One region of the Microbacterium sp. DWRC1-3 genome, then DNA from elsewhere that is predicted to be linked to it. Evidence: predicted binding sites of a transcription regulator. Region 1 holds the regulator's gene; each other region holds the start of a gene.

Region 1 (3,274 bases):
GATCACGATGCCCCGAGCCGCGTCGTAGACGGCTTCGACGACGTCGAGCCCCAGCGGCGTGCCGGTGGGGTTGTTGGGCGAGCAGAGGATCACCACGTCCGGGTCGGCGGCCCGCACCTGCTCGGCGGCCTCCTCCGGCGTGATCGTGTAGTCGGGCTGCCTGGTGCCGGCGATCCACCGCGCCCCGGTCCCCTGGGCGATCAACGGGTACATCGAGTACGTGGGTGCGAAGCCGAACGCCGTGCGCCCCGGCCCGCCGAACGCCTGCAGGATGTGCTGGAGCACTTCGTTGGACCCGTTGCCCGCCCAGATTTGTTCGGGGGTGAGCCCGTGCCCCAGATACTCGGCGAACGACTCACGAAGGGTGCTGAACTCCCGGTCGGGGTAGCGGTTGACGTCGCGGATCGCCACGGCGATGTCGTCGAGGATGTCGCTGGCCACTTCATCCGGGATCGGATGTGTGTTCTCGTTCACGTTGAGCGCGATCGGAAGGGGCGCCTGCGGAGCGCCGTACGGCGTCAGTCCGCGAAGATCATCACGTAGCGGGAGATCGTTGAGGGAGAGGGTCACCCTTCCCATGTTAAGCGGCGCCCCGAGTCGATGACGCAAAGTTGCTGCCGCGACGCTGCGGCAGGATCAGTTCACGTACTGGGCCGGGATGGCCAGTGTCTGACCGATCTGGAGCTCGCCGCCACGCAGCAGGTTCATCCGGCTGATCTCACCGATCACGTCGCGCGGGTCGGCGTCGGGGGCGACGCCGGTCGCGATCGACCAGAGCGTGTCGCCCGGCATGACCGTGACGGTCTCGACGCTGACGGCCGCGGCGTCTGCGCCCGAGGCGATCGCACTGCCACCGCTGAGCGCGGCGAACGCGATGCCGACCGCGAGCGGCACAGAGGCGAAGGCCAGCAGCACGGCGCGGCCACGCGTCGTCAGTCGGAGTCGCGTCGAAGGACGGGTCGACGCCGGAATGACTGCTGCGGTGCTGAAGCTGATGCTGCTCATGTGGTGCTCCTTAGCCTGTCCCGGAGCCGTGAAGCCACCGGGGAAGTTGGCGTAGCGTTCGCATTCCCGCCTCGGCCGGGAGCCGTGAATGCGAAGCTACGTACCGAAGATATCTTCGAGTTCGAACATCTGTCAAGTATTCTTCGAAACCCCACCGACGATTAGGCCGACACGCTCGAACAGATCTTCCAGATCGGCCCGATTCTCGGATACGGTTTCGATAAGGACACCCCACCACGGGCCTCCGACATTCGAAGAGGGACGTCGGATCACGCACTGAAGGAGCACCATGAGCGAGAACTCTGCCCCCGAGTCGGAGGCACCGCGCACGCGCCGCCGGAAGAGCCTCAGCCCGAAGCAGATGGCGATCCTCGAGGTCATCCAGAACTCGATCGCGCACCACGGCTACCCCCCGAGCATGCGCGAGATCGGCGACGCCGTCGGCCTCAAGTCCCTCTCCAGCGTCACCCACCAGCTCGGACAGCTCGAGCTCAGCGGCTATCTGCGCCGCGACCCCGGGAAGACGAGAGCCATGGAAGTGCTCATCGATCTGCCTGGCACCAGCACCGAGAGCCCCGCCGACGTGGCGACCCCGGTCGGAGACGCCGCGCTCGTCCCCCTCGTCGGGCGCATCGCAGCCGGCGTGCCGATCACCGCCGACCAGCAGGTCGAGGAGATCTTCCCCCTCCCCCGCCAGCTGGTGGGCAAGGGCGACCTCTTCATGCTCAAGGTCTCCGGCGAGTCGATGATCGATGCCGCCATCTGCGACGGCGACTGGGTCGTCGTCCGCTCCCAGAACAGCGCCGAGAACGGCGAGATCGTGGCAGCGATGCTCGACGGCGAGGCCACCGTGAAGGTGCTGCGTCGCCGCGACGGCCACACCTGGCTGCTCCCCCGCAACTCCGCGTTCGAGCCCATCCTCGGTGATGAGTCCGTGATCCTCGGCAAGATCGTGGCAGTACTGCGCGCGGTCTGAGACGAGACGGCACGATGAAGCCCCTCCCGGGAGCCGGGAGGGGCTTCGTGTCGTCGGGCGACGGATCAAGACCGCGATGCTCCCGTCCTGACGCACAGGCGTCCGCCTTCGACGCCTAGGCTCGAAGCATGTCGTCGTCCCCCTACGGTTCCTGGCCCTCGCCCTTCTCCGCGGCCTCCGTCGCGGCCTCCTCTCCGCGCATCGACGGAGCCCGCTTCGTCGGTGCGGAGATCTGGTGGGGTGAGTCGGTACCCGCCGAGAAGGGACGCGTGACGGTGCGGAGTTCTTCCGGCTCCGAGATCCTCCCCGCCCCCTGGAGCGCGCGCTCTCGCGTGCACGAGTACGGCGGAGGCGCCTGGACAGCCGATGAGCACGGCACGCTGTTCTTCGTCGACGCAGGAGACCAGCGGGTGCGCCGCCTGAGCGTCGGAGCCGAACCCGTCGCCCTTACCGCCCCGGGCCCCTCGCACGGCGGTCTGCGCGTGCAGAACGGCCGCCTGCTGGCCGTGCGCGAAGACCTCTCGACCACGCCGCACATCCGCTCGGTCGTCGAGATCCCGCTCGATGGATCCGCCGCCGAAGACCCGTCCGCGATCAGGGTGATCGTGCAGGGAGACGGCTTCTTCGCCCACCCCGCCCTCTCTCCCGACGGCACCCGCGCAGCATGGGTCGGCTGGGAGCGAGGACGGATGCCGTGGGAGGACGCGCACGTTCAGGTCGCAGAGGTCCCCGGCGGGACGCCGCACACGATCCCCTCGCGGGCGGCGCTGCAGCCCGAGTGGCTCAGCGACGCGGAACTAGTCTTCGCCGACGATCCCGACGGTCGCTGGGCTCTGCAGCGCATCACACTCGACGGGGTGACTCCCACCGGGCCGGCGCGACCGTTCGCCCCTGCCGGCGCTCCTGTCGATGCCGACACCGGCTACGGGCTGTGGGTGCTCGGCAACCGCTGGTACCAGCCGCTCGACGACGGCCGCATCGTCGCCGTCCGTACGAACGGCCGCGACGAGGTCGTCGTGATCGATGCCGACGGCGGCGTGAGCGTGATCGACCTCCCCGGTGACGGCCACGTGAGCATCGATGCCGTCGACGGCACCAGGGTGCTCCTCTCCGGCAACGGCTCTCGGGCGACGGCGGGCCTGTGGTGCGTCGACATCGAATCCGGCGAGTTCATCGCCGTGCGCGGCGGCGAGCCGGTCGATCCGGAGTGGATGCCCGCGTCCATCCCGATCGAGATCGAGGGTCCCCGCGGCGCGGTGCACGCATTCGCCTATCCTCCGGCCAACCCCGACA
Region 2 (3,274 bases), on a different contig from region 1:
GTGGCGCAGGTGCGGGGTTCGCGCCGGAAGCCATGAGCGAAGAGAGCGCCGCGGTCCTCGCAGCGCTGGGTCGGCGCGGGTGGACGCTCGGGATCGCCGAATCGCTGACAGGTGGCGCTCTGTGCGCGGATGTCGTCGCCATCCCCGGCGCATCCGCGGTGCTTCTCGGGGGCGTCGTGGCCTACGCGACGCCGGTGAAGGCGACCGTGCTGGGAGTGGACGCGGCTCTTCTGGCCGCACACGGACCGGTGCACCCGCAGGTCGCTCTGCAGATGGCCGACGGCGTCAGAGACGTGGTCGGTGTCGGGGGCGCGCCAGCCGATGTAGGCGTGTCGACGACGGGGATCGCCGGCCCGGACTCCCCGGACGGCCAGCCGGTCGGCACTGTGCACATCGGAGTCGTAACCCCTGTGGCGTCGCGGACCACGGCCTTCCACTTCAGCGGGGACCGCGACGCGATCCGGGCGCAGGCCGTGGCGGCAGCACTCCGAGAGGTGCTCGCGGTGGTGGCGGAATAGTGACGCCCTCGGCCTGGTTATCTCTCTTGTGCTCACACTAAAACCACAGAGTGCAGGGGTAGATTCTGTGCAGGCCAGGGGTACTAGACTGGCTGTCTCATCGGGGGAGACCTCGAACGATCACATGGGGAGGAGGTTCCGATGATTCTTGTTCGACAGGAAATCGGCGATGTGCTGAGGGACTTCCGCCTGCAGAAGGGGCGCACGCTCCGGCAGGTCGCAAGCAAGGCATCGGTTGCCCTCGGCTACCTCAGTGAGGTCGAGCGCGGGCAGAAGGAGGCATCGAGCGAGATCCTCGCATCTGTCGCCGATGCGCTCGACGTTCCCATCTCGACGATCATGCGCGAGGTCGGAGATCGCATCTCCGTGCTCGAGGGCATTCAGGTGTTCCCGGATGTCGTTCCGGACGACCTCGTGGCCTCGATCGAACCCCAGCTCTCTCTGCACTGACCCACGGTCAGGCCAGCGATGCGTCGTAGCGAGTTTCTCCGCGCCGTCGAGACAGAGTTCCAGGCGCGTGCCTCCTCTCTGGTGAACGACCTCGGTCTCAGCGCCGTCGGCGGCCGTACGGCTGTGGAAGCGCTGGCCGACGGCACACCACCGCGCGAGATCTGGTTGGCGCTGTGCGCCGAGATGGATGTGCCGGAGAACAGGCGGCATGGCGTCGGCAGGCAAGAGCCGCGCGGACGCTGATCCGTCCCTCGATGTCCGATGCCTACGGGACACGCGATGAGATCCACGGCGTGTCGTCGAAGATCTGTTCGAAGCGGGCGTAGTCTTCTGCACAAGTGGTTCAGGGAGTCTGTTCTCCACGGTATGTGAGCTCGCGGCGTCGATGTCGGTGGCCTCTCCTACGGTGGAAAACGAGCCGAAGAGCCATTACGCCTTGTCGGAGAGTTTCTCCCAACCGGGAGAGCCGCGACAGCCTACAGGCGGCATCACGCGCGCAGAAGGAGCACATCATGCCATCACCCGCCGACCGCGAGAAGTCCCTCGAGACCGCCCTCGCCCAGATCGACCGCCAGTTCGGAAAGGGCTCGGTCATGCGGCTGGGCAGCGATGAGCGTGCCCCCGTGGCCGTCATCCCCACCGGCTCCATCGCCCTCGACGTCGCCCTCGGCGTCGGAGGTCTCCCGCGTGGTCGAATCGTCGAGATCTACGGACCGGAGTCCTCGGGTAAGACGACTCTCACCCTGCACGCGATCGCGAACGCTCAGCGCGCCGGCGGCATCGCCGCCTTCATCGACGCCGAGCACGCGCTCGACCCGGATTACGCCGCGAAGCTCGGTGTCGACATCGACGCGCTTCTGGTCTCCCAGCCCGACACCGGTGAGCAGGCGCTCGAGATCGCCGACATGCTCGTGCGCTCGGGGGCCATCGACCTCATCGTCATCGACTCCGTGGCCGCGCTCGTCCCTCGCGCCGAGATCGAGGGTGAGATGGGTGACTCGCACGTGGGTCTGCAGGCGCGACTCATGTCACAGGCGCTGCGTAAGCTCACGGGTGGTCTGAACCAGACCAACACCACGATGATCTTCATTAACCAGCTTCGCGAGAAGATCGGTGTGTTCTTCGGCTCGCCCGAGACCACCGCCGGTGGTAAGGCGCTGAAGTTCTACGCCTCGGTCCGCATGGACATCCGTCGTATCGAGACGCTGAAGGATGGCACCGACGCCGTCGGAAACCGCACCAGGGTGAAGGTGGTGAAGAACAAGATGGCACCGCCCTTCAAGCAGGCCGAGTTCGACATCCTCTACGGCGTCGGCATCTCCCGCGAAGGCAGCCTGATCGACTTCGGTGTCGAGCACGCCATCGTGAAGAAGTCGGGCTCGTGGTACACCTACGACGGAGACCAGCTGGGCCAGGGCAAGGAGAACGCGCGAACGTTCCTGCTCAACAACCCCGACATCGCGCTGGCCATCGAGACGCAGATCAAGCAGAAGCTCGGCATCGGCGGCGCGGCTGTGCCGGCGGCTGCAGACGAGCTCGCCGAGCGTCGTCCGGCCTGATGAACGACACTCGTGGGGGCGATCCGGATCGGGTCGCCCCCATCATCCCTCTCTTCGGCGGTGCATCGAAGAAGCCTGCCTCGACGCGACCGGCTCAGAATCCGGAGCGTGGCCAGGAGGCGGAAGAACCTTCGCCACGTACCGGCGATGCGGCCGTGTGGCGTACGACCTGGGACGCGCCGCCCGCGGGGGTTTCCCGTATCGACGAGAGCGACGCAGGCACACCCAGCGATCGGCACCCCGCACGAGGAGTCAGGGGCAGCTCTGCCGCGGCGTCTCGCTCGGCAGGTTCCGCTCCTCGTCTCCGTGCGCTCGGCGACGAGCCGAGCGACGGCATCGACAGTGGAGAGACGGCGTCGCCCGACGAGATCCGAGTCTCCGCAGAAGAGTCGCTCGTGCGCAAGCTGCGGGCTCGGTCGTTGTCCATCTCCGAGTCGCGGCAGATGCTGAGGGGCGTGGGGCTCGACAGCGGCATGATCGACGACGTGATCGACGACTTCTGTCGTCGTGGCTATCTCGATGATTCCGCTCTCGCGGGGGTTCTCGTGACGTCGGGTGTGGAACGGAAAGGCCAGGGGAGGGTGGCCCTGTCTCGCGCGCTCGCCCAGCGGGGCATTCCGCGCGACGTGATCGACGCTGCTCTCGACGAGCTGCCTGACGATGACGACGAACGTGCGCTCGAGTTCGCACGTGGCAAGGCGCGATCGATGGGGCGACTTGACCCCGACACGGCTCTCCGTCGATTGG
Region 3 (3,274 bases), 710 kb from region 1:
GCGCAGGCCGCCCTCGACTGGACCGTCGCCTACACGAAGGACCGCGAGGCGTTCGGCGAGCGCATCGCCGACTTCCAGAACACCCGCTTCCGGCTCGCCGACATGGCCGCGACCACGGACGCGATGTGGGCGTACATCGACCGCGCGTTGCTCGCCTACAAGAACAGCACGCTCACCGCCGAGGATGCCGCGAAGGTCAAGTTCTGGGCTACCGAGCGCGAGTGGGAGGTGCTCGACATGGGCGTGCAGCTGCACGGCGGTTACGGCTACATCATGGAGTACCCGATCGCCCGCGCCTTCACCGATGCTCGCGTGCACCGCATCTACGGCGGCACGAACGAGATCATGCGCGATCTCGTCGGCCGTCAGATCGTCGGCAAGCGCTGACGTCACCTACGCAGAAGAGGCCCCGGATGCGACATCCGGGGCCTCTTCCTGTCCCTGGTCGATCGCCCGGGGCGTGGACACGGTGCCGCCGTCGGAGTTGAATCGACCGCATGACGGCTTCGCTCCCGCAGATCCTCGATGACCACGTCGCGCGGGGCACCGCTCCAGGGATCGTCGGTGTGCAGGGGATGCCGGGCGGGAGGGTCGAGATCGTCGCGTCCGGCGACCTTCGGGCGGATGCGATCGTGCGCATCCAGTCGATGACCAAGCCGATCCTCGCGGTGGCGGCGCTGCGTCTCGTCCAGGAAGGGCGCCTCCGGCTCGACGATCCCGTGGAGCGGTGGCTGCCCGAGCTCGCCGGGCGCCGGGTGTTGCGCACCCCGGAAGCCGCGCTCGACGAGGTCGGGTTCGCCATGACGCCGATCACGCTGCGGCACCTGCTCACCCTCACCTCGGGGTACGGCGTGCAGGTCGTGCCCACGCCGCTGGCGGAGGCGATGATCGCGAACCGCACGGCTGCGGGGCAGGAGCCGGTCGCGATGGGGGCTCAGGAGTGGCTGGAGGCGCTGGCCGCGCTCCCGCTGGCGTTCGAACCCGGTACCGGGTGGCGCTACCACCACTCCTTCGGCATCCTCGGAATTCTGCTCGCGCGTGTGGTCGATGGGCCGCTGGAGGCGCACCTGCAGCGTGACCTCTTCGATCCGCTCGGCATGGTCGACACCGGGTATACGGTGCCGCTCGACAAGGCTCACCGGCTGCCCGCCGCGTATCGCCACGAGGATGGGGAGCTGGTCGAGATCGAGCCCGCCGCGGGAGGGTTCTCCCTCGCGCCCGCTCCGTTCGACCTCAGTCACTCGGAGCTCGTCTCGACCGCCGCCGACTATGCCGCGTTCGCGGGGATGCTCGCGGCCGGAGGACGGCACGACGGCACGGTGATCCTCGACCCCGGATCGCTCGCGCTGATGTGCTCAGACCAGGTGTCGTCGAGCACGAAGACGGACGACAGCTTCTTTCCCGGGTTCTGGGAGGACACGGGGTGGGGATTCGGCGTCGCAGTGCAGACCGCGGGGGAGCACTCCGGTCGCTACGGCTGGTCGGGTGGGCAGGGAACCGACTTCTGGATCGATCCCGACGGCTCGTTCCGCATCGTGCTGAGTCAAGTCGAGATGGGCCCGGAGGTCATGGGGCTGTTCGCCGATGTGCAGTGAAGATCTCGGTGCCACCCGGGCATCCGGAACGGCGCGTGCCCTGCGGCTGACCCGGTGCTCGGTCTTCACGACATGCTGGTCGCACCGGTATTCAATAGAACATAACTTCGAATGTCGAGACCGTTCGCGGTAGAATCGAGTATGTCGAAATTGACCGCGTTGCACGAGGCGATGTCACGCCTCGATGAGGCGTGGTCAGATGCCGGTGACTCCGGGGAGCTGTCCCGCGAGCAGCTGATCGAGGTGAGCGCGTCTATCGGGGTGCTGCGGCGTCGGTTGGACGCCGTGCATGTGTCGGTGGCGGCGTGCATCTCCCGCGAGTCGCGTCCGGAGCTCGGGGCGGAGAGCCTGGCCAAGCAGCAGGGCTACCGCAACCCGGCGACGTTGATCGCGGCAGCCACGGGGGTGTCGACCGGTGATGCGTCGCGCCTCGTCAAGGTGGGAGAGGCGACGGCGCCCCGGAGCGACCTTCTGGGTGCGCGTCTGCCGGCGAAGTATCCGCTGGTGAGCGAGGCGCTGGAATCGGGGGCCCTCGGTGCTCCCGCCGCCGCGATGATCATCGGGTTGCTCGATCGTTGTCGGATCGCCACGGGGGTGGAGCGTGTCGTCGAAGCCGAGCGAATGCTGGCGGAGAAGGCGGCAGGTCTGGCACTCGACGATGTGCGAAAGCTCGTGGTCCGTGCAGAAGCATGGCTCGATCCGGATGGTCTGGAGCCTCGGGAGGAAGAGCGCCGCGGCAGGCGCGCGCTGACACTGTTCGAGCGTGAGGGAATGGTGCATCTGAACGCGGTGCTCGATGTCGAGACCGCTGCGCCCGTGGTCACCGCGATCCGGGGCTATGTGACCGCCGTGTTCGCCGCGCGGAAAGACGCGCCCGATGCGGAGGCGCCCGATGCGGATCGGCGGACGGTGCCGATGATCCAGGCCGATGCTCTCGCGGTGTTCTGCGCGCACGTGCTCGGGTGCGAGCAGCGGGTGCCGGTCGCCGGTGCGACGGTGATCGTGCGGATGAACCTCGACGATCTGGAGGCCGGCACGGGGACGGCGACCGTGGACGGGGTCGATCAGCCGGTCAGCGTCGGGGCCGCGCGGCGGATGGCGGCCGGGGGCGGCGTGATCCCGTGTGTTCTCGGCGGAGACAGCGAGATCCTCGATTGGGGACGGGAGAAGCGGTTGTTCACCCGGGCGCAACGGCTGGCGCTGGTGGAGCGTGATGGGGGATGCGCGATGTGCGGGTTGCCGCCGGAGATGACCAAGGCGCATCACATTCGATGGTGGAGACGAGACCACGGGCCGACCGATCTCTCCAACGGGGTGCTGCTGTGCGAAACGTGTCACCATCGCATCCACGACAACGGGTGGCAGATCCGCATCGATACTGCCGGGAGCGGGAGCGGGAGCGGGAGCGGGAGCGGGAGCGGGAGCGGGAGCGGTGCGGCGGGGCGGGTGTGGTTCATTCCGCCGCGATACGTCGACTCTGCGCGAACCCCGAGGCTCGGAGGCCGCGCACGCTTCGACATCGCGGCCTGACCACGTCGCTGCCTGACCACGTCGCTGCCTGACGACGTCGCGGCTCGACGTCACGGCCCGGCGATGTCACCGCCCGGCGTGTGCGGCTGCGCTCTCGCGGTTCAGCGGTGCCTGCCGATTCCCGCCCTGCGGAGACGGTCGGCGATCAG

The links. Region 1 encodes LexA, which represses DNA repair genes until DNA is damaged. Its sites were predicted from a motif close to TCGAACANNTGTTCGA; they were not measured.
Region 2: recA (recombinase RecA) is a predicted target of LexA. The motif match lies at 1,268-1,283, and genes of this name have one in related genera.
Region 3: ACP699_RS13955 (DUF222 domain-containing protein) is a predicted target of LexA. The motif match lies at 1,691-1,706, and genes of this name have one in related genera.

The regions. Positions count from the first base shown of each region.
Region 1 covers NZ_JAFCUS010000002.1:973,219-976,492, reverse strand. The annotation lists gene ACP699_RS17365 (histidinol-phosphate transaminase) at 1-570, opposite strand, end outside; gene ACP699_RS17360 (LysM peptidoglycan-binding domain-containing protein) at 637-1,005, opposite strand; gene lexA (transcriptional repressor LexA) at 1,295-1,981, shown strand; gene ACP699_RS17350 (S9 family peptidase) at 2,110-3,274, shown strand, end outside.
Region 2 covers NZ_JAFCUS010000001.1:786,709-789,982, reverse strand. The annotation lists gene pgsA (CDP-diacylglycerol--glycerol-3-phosphate 3-phosphatidyltransferase) at 1-36, shown strand, start outside; gene ACP699_RS03815 (CinA family protein) at 33-518, shown strand; gene ACP699_RS03810 (helix-turn-helix domain-containing protein) at 660-968, shown strand; gene ACP699_RS03805 (DUF3046 domain-containing protein) at 987-1,211, shown strand; gene recA (recombinase RecA) at 1,481-2,527, shown strand; gene ACP699_RS03795 (regulatory protein RecX) at 2,683-3,274, shown strand, end outside.
Region 3 covers NZ_JAFCUS010000002.1:259,896-263,169, forward strand. The annotation lists gene ACP699_RS13945 (acyl-CoA dehydrogenase family protein) at 1-387, shown strand, start outside; gene ACP699_RS13950 (serine hydrolase domain-containing protein) at 498-1,595, shown strand; gene ACP699_RS13955 (DUF222 domain-containing protein) at 1,737-3,125, shown strand; gene ACP699_RS13960 (ECF transporter S component) at 3,227-3,274, opposite strand, start outside.